Magnetofaba australis IT-1: one gene and its partner. Each later gene encodes a partner of the first gene's protein in a complex. Links are inferred from orthologs where the notes say so. Each region holds a gene or a part of one and is shown on either strand. Other genes may lie near its edges.

Region 1 (5,035 bases):
GTGGCTCTGGAGCGGCGCGGCGGCGCTGTTGGCGGCGGTGACTGTGGCCGCCTATCTGCTGCGCCGCCGCGCGCCGTGGGCGCTGATGGGGTGGTTGTGGTTTGTGGGGACGCTGCTCCCGGTGATCGGCCTCAATCAGGCGGGGGCGCAAGCCTATGCCGATCGCTTTGTCTATCTGCCGCACATCGGCCTGTTTGTGGCCATTGTGCTGAGTCTGCAAGCGCTGGCGGCGCGCTGGAGCTGGGGCCCGCGCGCGGCGGCGGCGGTTAGCGCAGCGGCGTTAACGCTGTGCGGCGGACTGGCGTGGGACCAGGCCAGCGCCTGGCGCGATAATGAGACCATCGTGCGCCGCTCCATCGCCGCCACGCCGGGCAACCCGTGGCTGCACTATCTGCTGGCGCAGGATCTGCGTTCACAAAAACGCTATGACGAGGCGGTCCCCGAGTTCGAGCGCGCCGTTGCGCTGTATGAACCGTTTGATGAGGCGCATCTGGCGTTTGGCCGCATGCTGATGAAAATGAAGCGCGAGGAGCAGGCGCGCGAGCACTTCGACAAAGCGATTCAGTACGCCGACGAACCGGCGCGCATGCGCGATAAGGTCGCGGGCGAGTTGGGTTGTGTGGGCCACACCGACGACGCCGTGGCGCTGCTGGAGCAGGCGCTCAAGGAGGATCCCACGCTCTCCATGGCGCGTTTGCGTCTGGGCATCACCCTGGCCATGTCCGGGCGTTATATGGAGGCGTTGCCGCATCTGCGCCAGGCGCATAAGGAGATGCCGGATTCCATCCTGCCGCCCTACCATCTGGGGCGCTTGATGAACCGGGTGAAGGCGCCGCGCGAGGCGCTGGGGCTGCTGACGCCGCTATTGGATCAAGCGCCAGAGGACGCCAATATCCAGACCGAGGTTGCGTTGGCGCTGGCGCGTCTGGGCGATCGCCAGAGTGCGCAGCGGCATGTGGATGCGGCGCTGAAAATCGATCCCGAACATGCGCTGGCGAATAAGTTGGACGCGCTGCTTAATGGCCGTCCCATCGAGCCGCTGATGTTGAGCAAGCCGGAGCTGCCGCCGCGCGACCTGCTGCAAGACGAAGCGGAATAGGCGTCCGGCGGCGGGGATTACAGTCGCCGCAGGCCGTCGGCGCGGGGCAGCATGCCGTTCTGGGCAAAGCTGTAGCTGCTCTCGCCGGCCACGATGACGTGGTCGAGCAGGCGCACCTCGATCCCCTCCAGCACCCGATGCAGCCGCGCGGTGAGGCTGATGTCATCCTTGGAGGGTTTGGCCGCGCCCGAGGGGTGGTTGTGGGAGAGGATGACGCTGGCGGCGCGGTGGCGCACCACCTCTTCGACCACCTGGCGCGGATGCACGGCGGTCTGTTTGACCGTGCCTTCGGAGATCAGGGCGGGAAACAGCAGCCGATTCTGCGTATCCAGACACAGCACGTAAAACACCTCTTCGGTGCGTCCGGCCATCATGGGAACGAGGATTTTGGCGGCGGCTTCAGGTTGATCCAGACGCGCTTTGTCATGGGTTGCCTTATCGTGCAGATAGCGCCGCGTGAGCGCCGGGATCAGGCTCAAAAACGCCGCCGCGCCCTGGCCCATCCCCTCCACGCTGGCCAGATCGCCGGGGTCGGCGTCCAGCACCGCGGCAAAGCTACCGAACCGTTTGAGCAGCGCATGGGCGATGACATTGGTATCGCGGCGCGGCAGGGCGGTGAACAGCGCCAGCTCCAGCGCTTGATGATCCTCAAAGCCGTCCAGACCCTCGAGCAGAAAGCGTTTGCGCAAGCGTTCGCGATGGCCATGATGGGGGTGCGACTTATCAGCTTTCTTATTGTCGTCAGCCATAGCGGGTCAAGCGGTTTGATGGTTCAATGAGACGTTTATCAGCCCGGATCTTTCGCGCCTCAACACTAGCGCATAACCAGTTCGTGAGAAACCCATGAGCGAAGCACCCGCCCAGCTGAACACTTTCGACGGCGCCGCCAACGACCCCGACGCGCCGCCGCGCCGTCCGGCGTGGTCGCGGGAGGCCGAGCAGTCGGTGCTGGGGGCGATCATGCTGGACAACGGCGTGATGGACCAGATCGCCGACCTGCTCACGCCGGATGACTTTTACATGGGGGCGCATAAGGTGATCTTCGCCTCCATGCTGGAGTCGTTCGAGCGCGGCGAAGTGGTGGATGTGGTGCTGCTCAAGGATCGTTTGGAGAAGAGCGGCGAGCTGGAGGGGGTGGGCGGTCCCGCCTATCTGGCGGAGATCCTCAACACCGTGCCCACCGCCGCCAACGCCAAATCCTATGCGCGTTTGGTGCACGACAAATCGATTCTGCGCGCGCTGTCGGCGGAGGCGGTGAGCATTGTTGAGCAGGTGCAGGCGGGCGACCGCCGCGTGGAGGATGTGCTCGACGAGGCCGAACAGCGCATCTTCCAGGTCTCCGAGGGCTCCAGCACCCGCCGCGCCAGTTATCATGGCGTCAAGGATGTGCTGCCGGCGGTGTTCGAGAAGGTCGAAGCGTTGATGGACGATTCGCGCTCGGTCACCGGCGTGTCCACCGGCTTCCTCGATCTGGATAAGAAGCTGGCCGGATTGCAGCCGTCGGACCTGCTGATTCTGGCCGGACGTCCGGCCATGGGCAAGACCGCGCTGGCCATGAACATCGCCGCCAACGCCGCGCTGGATCATGAGGAGCCGGTGGCGGTGTTCTCCCTGGAGATGTCCAAGGAACAGTTGGTGATGCGTCTGCTGGCCTCGGAGTCGCGCATCGACGCCCAGCGCCTGCGCACCGGCCACATGCAGGGGGATGACTACCAGAAGCTCACCGAGGCCGCCGACCGTCTGGCCAAGGCCCCCATCTACATCGACGATACGCCCGCAGTGAGCATCACGGCGATGCGCGCCAAGTGTCGGCGTCTCAAGCGCGAGCGCGGCATCAAGCTGATTGTGGTGGACTATCTGCAGCTCATGCGCGGCGCCACCAATGTGGATAACCGGGTGTTGGAGATTTCGCAGATCAGTCAGGGTTTGAAGGCCATCGCCAAAGAGCTGAATGTGCCGGTGATCTCCCTGTCGCAGCTGTCGCGGACGGTGGAGAGTCGCACCGACAAGCGCCCCATCCTCTCGGACCTGCGTGAATCAGGCTCCATCGAACAGGACGCCGACGTGGTGATGTTCGTGTTCCGCGAGGAGTACTACAAGCAGGACAACCCGGATCTGAAAGGGCGCGCCGAGTTGATTGTGGCCAAACAGCGGAATGGTCCCACCGGCACGGTGATGCTCACCTTCCTCAATGAACACACCCGCTTTGAGAACTTCGCCAGCGAAGCCATGGGCGGGGCGTGGTCGGGGCCGTAATCGCCAAAGTGGCGCGAGACAAAGTTGGATCTTGGTGGTTTTGACGATGGAGGATATCGAGGGCTGCGCCCTCGAGCTCCCAAGGTCAAACGCCAAACCGTGATTCGGGCCATCCATGGCCCTCACCCTACGGGCTCGCTGCGCGAGTCCGATTCGGCATTCCTGCCGAATCGTGGGTCCGCCCCACACCCTGCTGGGGGCGCGGCCCCCAGACCCCGCCGCCGACCAGTCGGCGGCCAATAGTCAGCGCAAGCTTCACCTGTGTCACGCAAACATCGGTCGTTCTGTGCAATTTTGGTTCTGCATGGCGATAGCAATGCAGCTTGGCGTATTCAATTTTCAGATTTCTCAACAATATTATCGGACGTCAGAAAATCCGACTGATGGAAACTCTCAACAATCCACTGACTCACCACCCGCCCGCGCGGCTCATCGCGCAGATGCGGCTGCGCCAGCAGCCACGCCTCACGCCGAATCGCTAACGCTTCCACCGTCATGTTCGGGTCAGTTTCCCATTTGCGCGCAAACGCCTGCGGCAGAATCGCGCTGGCGCGTCCGCCGCCCAGGGCGCGATCAATCACATTCAAATCGGCGGTTTGTAGTCGCGCGGGAGGGAGTTCCGACATCCCCTGTAACGCCTGCATCTCCGGCGTTTGCGCCAGCTCCGGCGGATAGGCGCACAGGTAGTCGCCCGGGCGCGGCGCGCGCTGAGGGCGAATCAGGCAGAAACCCGCCTCGCCCAGTTTGCGCATGGTGAAATTGCCCCGTTGCGGGCGTCCCAATCGGATGGCGAAATCGGTCTCCCAGCGCGCAAAATCGGCGTTGGCGTTGGCGCTCTCCAGGGTCAGGATCAGGCCGGGATGGGTGGTCAATAGCGCATCCAACGCGGGCGCCAGCACCTGTTCGGCGATGGTCGGCGTGGCCGACAGTCGCACGCGGCCTGTGATGGCCAGTCCATCCGCCTCCACGCTCTCCACCGCCTGGGCGCAGCGCGCCATGATCGCCGCCTGGGCCAGCATCTCCTGCCCGCGCGGCGTGGGACGCCGTTTGGCGTCTACGGCGTCGAACAGCGCATAGCCCAGCGCGCGCTCCAGCCGCTTGATGCGCCGCGCCACGGTGGTCTCATCCAGGCGCAAACGCTGGGCGGCGCGGGCGTACGAGCCCGCCTGCGCCACCGCCAGTGCGATTCGCAAATCATCCCAGTTCATAGAGTCGTCGCAAAACAGAAAGAGACGGTTGAAGCGAGAAGATATCGAGGGCTGCGCCCTCGAGCTCCCAAATTCACAAGCCAAACCGTGATTCGGGCCATCCATGGCCCTCACCCTTCGGGCTCGCTATCGCGAGTCCGATTCGGCAATCCTGCCGAATCGTGGGCGCCGCCCCACACCCCGCTTAAGGGTCATATAGTCGCTAGCATCCAAAAGTGAACATATGGGCGCTGGAAGATATCGAGGGCTGCGCCCTCGAGCTCCCAAGACCAACAGCCACACCGTGGGCTCCGCCCACACCCGCTGGGGGCGCGGCCCCCAGACCCCGCCGCCGACCAGTCGGCGGCCAAGAGTCAGTGCAAGCCGGGCCTACGTCACGCAAACATTGCGTGTTTGGATATGTGTCATTCTGAATTCAAGCGACTATAAACCCTTAAGAATCCCGCCGCCGACCAGTCGGCGGCCAAGAGTC
Region 2 (2,884 bases), on another replicon or contig:
TCGCCTTCGCGGGTGAGCAGCTCCACCGAGCCCATCTCCCGCAGGTACATGCGCACCGGATCGTCGGTCTTGCCCAGGTCGATATCTTCGATGCCCGACTCGCTGCGCCCGGAGCCGCCCTCTTCGAAGTTGTCATCTTCGCTTTCATCATCGTCGCTGGAGATCTCCTCCAGATCGCCCAAACTGCTCGAACGCGGGCGCCCGCCGCTCTTGCGCGGCGTCTCATCGTCGTCATCGGACTCCACCAAATTGATGCCCATGCCGTCGAGCACGCCCATGACGTCTTCGATCTGATCGCCGGAGCTGATGTCCTCCGGCAGCACGTCATTGACCTCATCGTAGGTCAGAAATCCCCGCTCCTTGCCGCGCGCAATGAGCTGTTTCATGTGGTCAAGCTTGGTCTCTTCCTGGGACATGTTTCTGGCGTTCCGTTGGCTGTCGGTCATGAGCATCTAACAAGCTTTCCTGGCGACGTCGAAGCGAAGAGATCGCAACGCCGTCACGCCAAATCGTCAATTAATCCGGTTGGGCGCGCCGCCCTACACTACAGGTAGCGTCCATCTCCACGGCGCTGTTGCAGGCTGGTGATCTCCTGCTTGAGCACGCTCATACGACTCATCATGGCGTTGACCTGGTCGTTGGCCGCGTGGGCCAGTCCAGCCATGAGCTGGTCGTACTCCCGCTGGATGCCGCGCTCGATCATGGTGAGCAGGCAACCGCGCAACTCCGAGGCTTGCGACTCCAACTCCGCCTCTTCGTTTTGCGTTATGCGCTTGGCCAACTGGCGCAGCGCATCGTCCATGCCGTCGAAGGACCAGGGCCCCTCATCGGCGGGATCGCGATGAAAGCCCCTCTCCAACAGTTCGGTCAAAAGCTGCTGAAGTTGAGGATTTTTCAACCGCAGCTTGGCCAAATCCTCTTCATGCTCCAGCGTCAAACGGGGGTGTTTGAGCAGCAGCCCCATGAGCGCCTGATCGTGATCGCGCCCGCCATCGGCGCCCTGCGCGCTGTCGCGTCGACGCCATTGAGGGGGCTGCCCCATGGGCGCGCCGCTTTGATTCCGATCACGCCACTCCCCACGCCCGCCGCCTGCGGGTCGGTCGCGCCACGCCCCGCGTCCGCCGCCTGAACGATCTGGCCAGCCGCCGCTGCGCTGGGCGCGCTCGCCGCGCAGCACCTGCCCGGCGGTTAAACCGCCCAGACGCGCGCCCAACTCCTCGGCCATCAATTCGCGCAGCAGCGGATCGGCCACCTGCTCCAGCAGAGGCCGCGCCCGGTGACTGAGCGCCGCGCGCCCCTCCGGCGCCGCCAGATCCAGATCCTCGGCCAGCCCCCGCACCAGCAGATCCACCGGCGTATCGGCGTCATCCAGCCGCGTCATAAACGCCGCTTCGCCCTCGCGCCGCACCAGCGAGTCGGGATCCTCGCCCTCGGGCAGAAACAGAAAGCGCGCATGACGATCGGCCTGCAGGCCATCCATCACCCGCTCCAGGGCGCGCCAGGCGGCCTTGCGTCCGGCGTTGTCGCCATCGAAGCAGAACACCACCTGCTTGGCGCGGCTCCAGATCAGCCGCATATGCTGTTCAGTCACTGCCGTGCCCAGGGTGGCGGTCACCGGCAGCACGCCGCGCTCGGCGATGGCGATGGCGTCCATATACCCTTCGGTGACCAGCAGGCGCGGATGGCGCGCCAACTGCTCCTGGGCGATATTCATGCCGTACAGAATCTCGCTCTTGCTGTACAGCCGCGTCTCCGGCGAGTTGATGTACTTGGGCTTGCCGTCGCCCAACAACCGCCCGCCAAACCCTACGCAGCGCCCGCGCTGGTCGTGGATGGGGAAGATGATGCGGTCGCGGAAGCGGTCGTAGACGTTGCCCTCCTCCTTGCGCACCACCAGCCCTGCTTGCTCCAACGCGACAACCGCCGCTTCTCCGCCGCCCAAACGATCCAGCAGATTGCGCCAGCCCGGCGGCGCATAACCGATCTCAAACCGCGCTATGGTGTCCGCCGACAGCCCGCGCCCGTGCAGATAGCGCCGCGCGCGCTCCCCCGCCGGTTCGTGCAGTTGGCGGCGAAAGTAGCCTTTGGCCTCGGCCAGCAGCAGCAGCAGACGGTCGCGCTCCTGGCGTTCGCGATCGCGCTGCGGGTTGGGCTGGTCCGGCTCCGGCAGGGGCATCCCCGCCTCCATGGCCAGCGCCTCCACCGCCTCCGGGAACGGCAATCCCCGCGCCTGCATGACAAAGTCGATGGCGTCGCCGTGGGCGCCGCAACCGAAGCATTTATAGAAGCCCTTATCGGGCCGCACATTGAATGAGGGGGATTTCTCCTGGTGGAACGGGCAGAGTCCCAACCAGTTGGCGCCGCGTTTTTTCAGCGGCGTGACGCGCTCGATGACCGCCACCAGGTCCACCCGCTCGCGCAGGGCCAACAGGAAGTTGTCATCGAATCGCGCCATATGCCCCTCTTAACCGGATAGTGTGCGCAACAACTCCCGCCAGGCGCGCGCCATCCGCCCCCGAAGAGGGGGACACAGTGTCTTACGCGCCCGCCAGACGCTTTTTCACCAGCGCCGACAGGGCGCCCATATCGGCCCCTTCCGGCACCGAGCCTTTGAGCTGGCCCATCACCTTGCCCATCTCCTTGATGGAGGCTGCCCCGGCGGCGGCGATGGCGGCGTCGACGATGGCGCTCATCTGCTCTTCGGAGAGGGCTGGCGGCAGATACTCTTCCAGCACCGCGATCTCGCCCAGCTCCTTGTCGGCGGACTCTTCGCGGCCGGCGTTGCGGAACGCCTCTGCGGAGTCGCGACGCTGCTTGATCTGCGCGCGCACCACGCGAATGGCGTCGGCTTCCGTCATCGCTTTGCCGCCGGACTTCTCCTCAT

The links. Proteins that work in one complex are often made in the same cells at the same time.
Region 2: the proteins of dnaB (region 1) and dnaG are in contact, whole or in part, in a crystal structure (PDB 2R6A), measured with the Geobacillus stearothermophilus proteins. The link is inferred for Magnetofaba australis IT-1 from one-to-one orthologs. Residues at the interface, in WP_033016901.1 of Geobacillus stearothermophilus: Ser13, Glu15, Ala16, Gln18, Glu91, Leu92, Asp94, Ala95, Val96, Pro97, Thr98, Ala99, Ala100, Asn101, Tyr104, Tyr105, Ile108; in WP_049624496.1 of Geobacillus stearothermophilus: Lys456, Leu457, Leu458, Pro459, Ala460, Asn463, Ala464, Leu467, Leu535, Leu536, Ile537, Ala538, Gln544, Glu545, Asp548, Tyr549, His552.

The regions. Positions count from the first base shown.
Region 1 is NZ_LVJN01000020.1:116,933-121,967, forward strand. The notes cover bases 1,329-4,148. They hold dnaB (replicative DNA helicase), read left to right. Parts: upstream 1,329-1,942; coding sequence 1,943-3,355; downstream 3,356-4,148. Other genes in these bases: radC (RadC family protein), read right to left, coding at 1,329-1,848; MAIT1_RS12820 (LysR family transcriptional regulator), read right to left, coding at 3,688-4,148. Outside these bases: MAIT1_RS12805 (tetratricopeptide repeat protein), read left to right, coding at 1-1,099; more of radC, read right to left, coding at 1,117-1,328; more of MAIT1_RS12820, read right to left, coding at 4,149-4,563. UniProt on the Escherichia coli protein: The main replicative DNA helicase, it participates in initiation and elongation during chromosome replication. Travels ahead of the DNA replisome, separating dsDNA into templates for DNA synthesis.
Region 2 is NZ_LVJN01000015.1:432,302-435,185, reverse strand. It holds dnaG (DNA primase), read right to left. Parts: upstream 2,456-2,884; coding sequence 545-2,455; downstream 1-544. Other genes in the region: MAIT1_RS04210 (GatB/YqeY domain-containing protein), read right to left, coding at 2,538-2,884; rpoD (RNA polymerase sigma factor RpoD), read right to left, coding at 1-416. UniProt on the Escherichia coli protein: RNA polymerase that catalyzes the synthesis of short RNA molecules used as primers for DNA polymerase during DNA replication.